Mesorhizobium japonicum MAFF 303099: one gene and its partner. Each later gene encodes a partner of the first gene's protein in a complex. Links are inferred from orthologs where the notes say so. Each region holds a gene or a part of one and is shown on either strand. Other genes may lie near its edges.

What was found. The genes of interacting proteins can lie anywhere in the genome.
Region 2: the proteins of eno (region 1) and MAFF_RS01895 are in contact, whole or in part, in a solved structure (PDB 2FYM), measured with the Escherichia coli proteins. The link is inferred for Mesorhizobium japonicum MAFF 303099 from one-to-one orthologs.

Annotation. Positions count from the first base shown.
Region 1 is NC_002678.2:266,531-270,580, forward strand. Bases 112-3,082 are described here. They hold eno (phosphopyruvate hydratase), read left to right. Parts: upstream 112-945; coding sequence 946-2,220; downstream 2,221-3,082. Other genes in these bases: MAFF_RS02535 (PRC-barrel domain-containing protein), read left to right, coding at 195-560; MAFF_RS41125 (hypothetical protein), read right to left, coding at 621-746; MAFF_RS02545 (gamma carbonic anhydrase family protein), read right to left, coding at 2,394-2,990; MAFF_RS02550 (MarR family winged helix-turn-helix transcriptional regulator), read right to left, coding at 2,987-3,082. Outside these bases: MAFF_RS02530 (dodecin family protein), read left to right, coding at 1-111; more of MAFF_RS02550, read right to left, coding at 3,083-3,505; MAFF_RS02555 (FtsB family cell division protein), read left to right, coding at 3,724-4,047. UniProt on the Escherichia coli protein: Catalyzes the reversible conversion of 2-phosphoglycerate (2-PG) into phosphoenolpyruvate (PEP). It is essential for the degradation of carbohydrates via glycolysis.
Region 2 is NC_002678.2:144,467-148,546, reverse strand. What follows is about bases 541-4,080. They hold MAFF_RS01895 (Rne/Rng family ribonuclease), read left to right. Parts: upstream 541-925; coding sequence 926-3,880; downstream 3,881-4,080. Other genes in these bases: MAFF_RS01890 (glutaminase), read right to left, coding at 3,976-4,080. Outside these bases: MAFF_RS01900 (N-acetylmuramoyl-L-alanine amidase), read right to left, coding at 1-274. UniProt on the Escherichia coli protein: Endoribonuclease that plays a central role in RNA processing and decay. Required for the maturation of 5S and 16S rRNAs and the majority of tRNAs. Also involved in the degradation of most mRNAs.

The DNA.
Region 1 (4,050 bases):
CTGAAGAACGTCGAAGGCGCCTGGATCCAGGATCAGAAGATCGTCGTCGAGGACGGCAAGATCGCTGCCTATCGCGTCAACATGAAGGTGACTTTCATCCTCGCGGAGTGATTGGCCGCCGCCGAAAAAGTCGGGAACTTTCGCCCGTCCTCCTCATTGTCGAAGCAGAGTTCAACGACAACGAGGAGCAGATCATGACAACACAGACAGGCCACACCGAAGCCATTGCCGCTTCGCGCGTCATCGGCACGTCGGTCTACAATACTGAAGGCAGGAGCATCGGCAGCATCGAGGACATCATGCTCGACAAGACGTCGAACGGCATCATGTTCGCGGTGATCGGCTTTGGCGGCTTTCTCGGCATCGGCGAGAAGTACCACGCCATTCCCTGGGCCAGTCTCGACTACGACGAGAACAGGGGCGGTTATGTCGTGCCCTTCTCGAAGGAGCAGCTGAAAGCAGCACCCGCCTATTCGATCAACGAATTGGCCGGCGCGGATGGCGAGGCGGCGCGCGACGCATCCTATGAGTATTACAAGGTCACGCCCTACTGGCATTGACGCAATCACAATCAAAAAGGGCCCCGTCTCGACGGGGCCCTTTTTATTCAACGCGAACGCCTATTCGCTGGTGCTCAACGCCGACAAAGGCGCAAGAGCCTTTGGTGGCGATTGCTTGCTGTCGCACGACGTCAGCAACGCAGCCGCGATCAGGAACAAACTGACGATACCGCTCAACTCGGACATGGCGAAACTCCTCCTGTTTCGCCCCGCGCGACAACAGCCATAACCCGAAATGGACGTCCGGCCGCATGACTTATGATGACAGAAATTTGCGCTTCGTGAATCGGGCCGGCGGCACTATTCCGCCATGGCCGGATTGCCTTTTGCGTCGCTTTGGCTAAGACGGGCGCGACCTTTCGTCAGATCAATCGGGGACATCGCAATGACCGCCATCATCGACATTGTCGGACGTGAAATCCTGGACAGCCGTGGAAACCCGACCGTCGAGGTCGATGTTGTACTTGAAGACGGTTCGATGGGCCGCGCCGCGGTGCCGTCGGGCGCCTCGACCGGCGCCCATGAAGCCGTCGAGCTTCGCGACGGCGGCGCCCGCTATCTCGGCAAGGGCGTGCTCAAGGCCGTAGAGGCGGTCAATGGCGAGCTGTTCGAAGCGATCGGCGGCATGGAAGCCGAAAACCAGATCCATATCGATCAGACCATGATCGAGCTTGATGGCACGCCCAACAAGAGCCGGCTCGGCGCCAATGCCATTCTCGGCGTTTCGCTGGCGGTGGCCAAGGCCGCGGCCGATGCCGCCGGCCTGCCGCTCTATCGCTATGTCGGCGGCACCAAGGCGCACATTCTGCCTGTGCCGATGATGAACATCATCAATGGCGGCGCCCATGCCGACAATCCGATCGACTTCCAGGAATTCATGATCCTGCCGGTCGGCGCGCCGACTTTGCGTGAAGGCGTGCGCTGGGGCTCGGAAATCTTCCACACGCTGCGCAAGAAGCTGAAGGATGCCGGCCACAACACCAATGTCGGCGACGAGGGCGGCTTTGCCCCGAACCTGAAGAGCGCGCCGGTGGCGCTCGATTTCATCATGGAATCGATCGAGAAGGCCGGCTTCAAGCCGGGCGAGGAAATCGCGCTCGGCCTCGATTGCGCCGCGACCGAGTTCTTCAAGGACGGCAATTACGTCTATGAAGGCGAGAAGAAGACGCGCGATCCCAAGGCCCAGGCCAAGTACCTTGCCAAGCTCGCCGCCGACTATCCGATCGTCTCGATCGAGGACGGCCTTGCCGAGGACGACTGGGAAGGCTGGAAATATCTGACCGACTTGATCGGCAAGAAGACACAGCTGGTCGGCGACGACCTTTTCGTCACCAACACGGCGCGGCTGCGCGACGGCATCCGCATGGGCGTTGCCAATTCGATCCTGGTCAAGGTCAACCAGATCGGCTCGCTGACGGAAACGCTCGATGCCGTCGAGACCGCGCACAAGGCTGGCTACACCGCCGTCATGTCGCACCGTTCGGGCGAGACCGAGGATTCGACCATCGCCGATCTCGCCGTCGCCACCAATTGCGGGCAGATCAAGACCGGCTCGCTGTCGCGCTCCGACCGCATGGCCAAATACAACCAGCTGATCCGCATCGAGGAAGAGCTTGGCAAGCAGGCGCGTTACGCCGGCAAGTCGGTGATCAAGGGCTGATCCGGAGCAAATTTCCAGGGAATGTGTAGGGCGGGTCATTCGCCCACCGCCAACGCGCGTCACACGGCCTCATGTGACCGCGCTGCGCACCCTCGGTCCTGGCCCTTGAGCAAGCTTGGGCGACATCCACTGCCGAGCTTGAAATGGAACGCTTCAGCCGTGGCGGAAAGCGCTCAAGCGCTTTCCGTGCGATGCACGCCTAGTGCCGCCGAGAGGTTTGCAGTGATTTTCCGCATTATATCCGGCGAGTCTCGCTCGACACCGTAGACGAAGCCTGGGAAATCGAGTGGTTTCTGGTGAGACCAAATCGCCTCATGCTGGTCCGGGGGCAGAATCTGGGCCGGATCGCCGACGGCAATCCAGCCGATCGGTACGACCATACCAGGTTCGAGGCGGGTACGCAGGTGAACGATGCCATTGATGCGGACTTCAGATCCGCGGCCTATATGCGCGCCATGGAACACCGCCGCACCTGTAGCGATAAAGACTTCATCGCCGATTTCCGCACCAACCACGTGGCTGTTGGGGCCTACAAGGCAATGATTTCCCATGGTGCAAGGATGACTTGCTGTGGCCCGGATCACCGCATTTTCCAACACGATACAGTCGCGGCCAATGCGGATCGAGCCGCCTGCCTCCGCCACAAGGCGGGCACCGTGCATGACCCGGCTGCCGGCGCCAATGACGACATCGCCACATACGGTGGCATCCGGGGCGACCCAAGCATCGGTGTCGATCGCAGGCGAATGCCCTGCATAAGAAACGATCATCGCCCGCTCTCCTTTCTCTCGATCTCAGCCGCGCGGCAGCCGATCGGGCAAATCTCATGCCCGCAAAGATCATGCTCGCAGAGGCGACACGTTGTTCTCGCCAAAGCGCGGGAAGTCGTCGCCCCGGCTAGAATCTCATCCAGCATGGAAACAAAGTGCCGCCGCTTGTCCGGCTGCAGCGCAGACAGCAATCCGTCGAGCGCGGCGAGCCGAAGAGCTTGCATTTCCTTTACCTCGGCGTGGCCAGTCTCCGTCAGTGTCAGCGGCGTGACGCGACCCTCCGGGTTGCCACGCACGATCAGCGCCTGCCGTTCCAGGCCGTCGATCAAACGCACGGCAGTCGGTTGACTGACGCCGACGACCTCGGCGAGTTCGGTCGTCGTCAACCCCGGTTTGAAGTGCAGCATCGACAGCACCGCCGCGGCACTTGGCGAAAGCTCTCTCAACGAGGCTTCCGTCCTGTCGCGAATCATGGCGCCGAGCGCGCCGAGCTTGTTGGCGTCCAATAATTGCATAGCATATGCATATGTCATTTCAGCAGAACGTCAACCACTTTCCCGCATGCAAGCTTTGCGACCGCAAAGGATTGAGAAGAAAAACCGACGGCCGGATGCAACCTGCCGGATCAGGCCATGTCCCGCTCGCCAAATCCCAAGGTCCGTAACCGTCCGTTAAGCACAATCGAGCGAAAAAGATGGAGCCGCATGAGTTCGCGGCCGCGAGGATTCGGATCATGTGGACGCGTCAGCACAAGCAGAGAAATACCGGCCGACTGATCATCCCTTCGCTTTGCGTGGTGTTCCTGGCCTATTTCGGCTTCCACGCCTATCACGGCGAGTTCGGCATCAATTCGAAATATCAGCTGGAAGCCCAGACGGTTGCGCTGCAGGCTCAGCTCGATGCGATCAAGGCCCGTCGGATGGAACTCGAACGGCGCGTTCGGCTGATGCATGACGGCACGCTGGAGAAGGACATGCTTGACGAACAGGCGCGCAGGGCGCTCAATCTGTCCCAGGCCGATGAAATCACCATCATGCTGCCGGCCTCGTCGAAATAACTG
Region 2 (4,080 bases), 120 kb from region 1 along the record:
TGGCCAGCCTGGTATTCGCCAGATCGATGACCAGACGATTGGGTCCGCGCAGCAGGAACCATTTGATGTCAGGCTCGCGATCGAAATCCATGACGATGCGCATCTTGGTGGCATCGCCCGCCATCTTGTAGCCTTTTGCCACCAGCGGCGCATCGGCGGCATTGGCAATAGAGAAAAAGCCCTGGGAAATCGCCACCAGCAGCAGGAGAAATAGAGCACCAAGAATCCGGCCACCAACACGACATCCCTTGTCTGTGAAGTCCGCCAGTCCCATCTCTCTTACAGTCGCTCCCGGTTTGGCGCCAGGCGCCCGCTCGTTTCGTCGAAGTGCCGGTTAGGCCGCGAACTCGATTAACGATTGGTATCCAGAGAAGGTTAACCAAGCCTTTTCACGCAAGGATTGGACCCCAGGCTTACGTTACGGAACTGCTTTTTGCCGGCATCGGAAATCGGGGTTGCCTTCCAACCCGCCAAATCATAAAAGCGATAGTGGATCACTGCAATCCTGGAACCGCCCTCCTCCGCAGCTTCCTGCTACAGGGTCAGATGAAAGGCGGCTCCTTTCGCTTCACGCGAAAAGGCTTCAGGTGATTGCGACGAATTTCGCAGGTGTGCTCCCGTGGCGGGGGAATCACCTGCGTGAGGAAAACGGCCGGGTTTGTCCCCGTGCCGGCTCTGTATGAGCAAACAAGCTGGTCCGGTTTCCGGGCTTTGGTTCAAAAGGTTCTGCTGGTGACGATGGCTTCAAGCGCAATCATGGAAAGGTCCGCATCAAACCGCGCCAGTATGGCAGCGGGCGGCACCGCCATGACACGCAGGCACCGTCCGGCGGACATTCAATTATCCGGCACCCACTCTCCAGACACACAGCAGCGGGCTTTGCCCCGCCAGCTGCGGCTGACGGCTGCCGGGGGGAAACGAAATAATGCCCAACAAAATGCTGATAGACGCCTCCCACCCGGAGGAAACACGCGTTGTCGTCGTACGCGGTAACCGTATCGAAGAATTCGACTTTGAATCCCAGGACAAGAAGCAGCTCAAAGGAAATATCTACCTCGCCCGCGTAACGCGCGTCGAACCCTCCCTTCAGGCAGCCTTTGTCGAATATGGCGGCAACCGTCACGGTTTTCTCGCCTTCAGTGAAATACACCCCGACTACTACCAGATCCCGGTCGCCGACCGTCAGGCACTGCTGCGCGCCGAAGCGCAGGAGGCCGAGGACGAGGAGGACGAGGATGGTGACGGCGATGACCGCCAGAGCCGCGATCGCGGACGGCGCGGACGCCGGCGCGGCGGCAAGAGCCGGGAGCGCGGTGAGCACAAGCGCGATACTGGCGAGGCAGGCGAAGGCGCCGGCGAGCCAGGCGAAGGCGGCGACAATGGCGACATCGTTGTCGAGGAGATTTCCCACACCTCCGAGATCATCGAACACGCAGCCGATACATCGGAACATTCAGGTCCCTCGGAGCATGCCGATACATCAGGCCATGACGAAGGTTCCGCCGAACAGGAGGAAACCGAAACCCGCGAGGGTGGCCCGACATCGATCGCCGCCGCGGTCGAAGGCGATGTGATTTCCGAACCCGTCTCGCACACGGAACAGACCACTGAAGCCTCCTCCAGCGACAATGATCGCGGCATGCTGGAGGAAGTCCAGTCCTCGCATCCCGATGATCACGAGGTCGAATCGGTGGGCGCCGAGGATGCGCTGGAAGAGGTGCGCAACCGCCGCAAGCCGGTGCGCCGCCAGTACAAGATCCAGGAAGTGATCAAGCGCCGGCAGATCCTGCTGGTTCAAGTCGTCAAGGAAGAGCGCGGCAACAAGGGTGCCGCTCTCACCACCTATCTGTCGCTTGCCGGCCGCTATTCGGTGCTGATGCCGAACACGGCGCGCGGCGGCGGCATTTCGCGCAAGATCACCAGCGCGGTCGACCGCAAGCGCCTTAAGGAGGTGGTTGCCGACCTCGAAGTGCCGCAAGGCATGGGCGTCATCCTGCGCACCGCCGGCGAGAGCCGCACCAAGGCAGAGATCAAGCGCGATTACGAATATCTGATGCGGCTTTGGGAAAATGTCCGCAGTCTCACCTTGCAATCGACGGCCCCTGCCCTCGTTTATGAGGAAGGCAGCCTGATCAAGCGCTCGGTGCGCGATCTCTACAACAAGGATATCGACGAGATCCTTGTCTCCGGCGAGGAAGGCTACCGCGAAGCCAAGGACTTCATGCGCATGCTGATGCCGAGCCACGCCAAGGTGGTTCAGCCGTTCCGCGACACGACGCCGATCTTCGTGCGCAACGGCATCGAGGCGCAGCTCGACCGCATGCTGCAGCCGCAGGTGACGCTGAAGAGCGGTGGCTACATCATCATCAACCAGACCGAGGCGCTGGTCGCCATCGACGTCAATTCGGGCCGCTCCACCAAGGAGCACTCGATCGAGGACACCGCACTCCACACCAATCTGGAAGCGGCCGAGGAGGTTGCCCGTCAGCTCAGGCTTCGCGATCTCGCCGGCCTGATCGTCATCGACTTCATCGACATGGAGGAGAACCGCAACAACCGTTCCGTCGAGAAGCGGCTGAAGGATCACCTCAAGAACGACCGGGCCCGCATCCAGGTCGGCCGAATCTCGCATTTCGGCCTGATGGAGATGTCACGCCAGCGCATCCGCGCCAGCGTGCTGGAATCGACCATGAAGCCCTGCCCGCATTGCGGCGGCACCGGCCATGTCAGGTCCGATTCGTCGGTCGCGCTGATGGTGGTGCGGGCGATCGAGGAATTCCTGCTCAAGGATTCACGCAGCCACATCACCGTGCGCACGCCGGCGGCAACCGCGCTCTACGTGCTCAACCACAAGCGCGGCACGCTGGTGGAACTGGAAAGCCGCTTCGGCCTGACCATCACCATCGAGGCCGACGATACGGTTGGCGCGCAGCACTACGCAATCTTCCGCGGCGCGCTGGCCGAGAAGCCCGAGGGCTTCGTCGAGGCGCGCAGCCTGCCGGCCTATGTCGAGCCGGAGGAACCCGAGGACGAGATTGCCGTCGTCGAGGAAGACGATGAGGTCGTGGTCCAGGCCGAGCAGCCACGCCAGCAGCCGCAGCAGCACCAGCAGCCGCGGCCTGCCGGCAGCGAAGATGGCGAAGGCCGCGACCGCAAGCGTCGCAAGCGCCGCAGACGGCGCGGCGGCAGGGATCGCGACCGCGAGCATGGCGCTCCGGCGGACGGCTCAGCCATCTCGGCTCCGGCCGGCGAATTCGTCGGCGCGGCAGACGCGGCAGGCGACGATGACGGCGAACAGGACGACGCTGCCCCGATCGCTGCCAGCGCTTCCGACGAGGCGGTGCAGGCTGCGGATGACAGCCAGGGCAAGAAGCGCCGGCGCGGCAAGCGCGGCGGCAAGCGCAACCGTCGTGAAGACGGCGAAGGCGAGACCGAAGCAAGCGCCGGCGAGGCGACCGAGGCTTCCGAAGCCGATGCTTCCGAAAGCGAGCCTGCCTCGATCGAACCGGCGGCTGTTGCCGCGGTGACGGAAGAGCCAGTGGCCGCGGTGAGCGAAGAGGTGCCAAGCACCGAGAAGCCCAAGAAGCCGCGTCGAGCAGCCAAGCCGAAGAAGGCAGCCGCCGAAGCCGCCGCCGAAACCCCTGTTGTGGAAGCGGCCGCGGAAACGCCGGTCGAGGCGCCGGTGACGGTTGTTGAAGAGACAGCGGTTGTGCCCGTCGCGGAAGAGCCTTCCAAGGCCCGTCCGTCCAGGCGCAAGCCGGCGGCCATCGATGCGCCCGTCGTGCCTGTGGTGTCGTCGACCGTCGCCGATGAGCCGGAAGCCAAGACCGAAGAAAAGCCGAAGCGCGCCGGCTGGTGGCAGCGGAAGGGCTTTTTCTAAGCCTTTCAACTGGTTGATGTGACTTTTTAATAAGAAAATCCCGCGCCGATCGAAAGACGGCGCGGGATTTTTCACGTGCGGCAGGCTGCAAAAATTTATGGCGCGAAGATCGACCAGTTCATCATCCTGGCCAGCTTCTCCAGCGCGATCGAACCCAGCTTGGAATTGCCGTTGGCGTTGAGCCCGGGCGACCACACCGC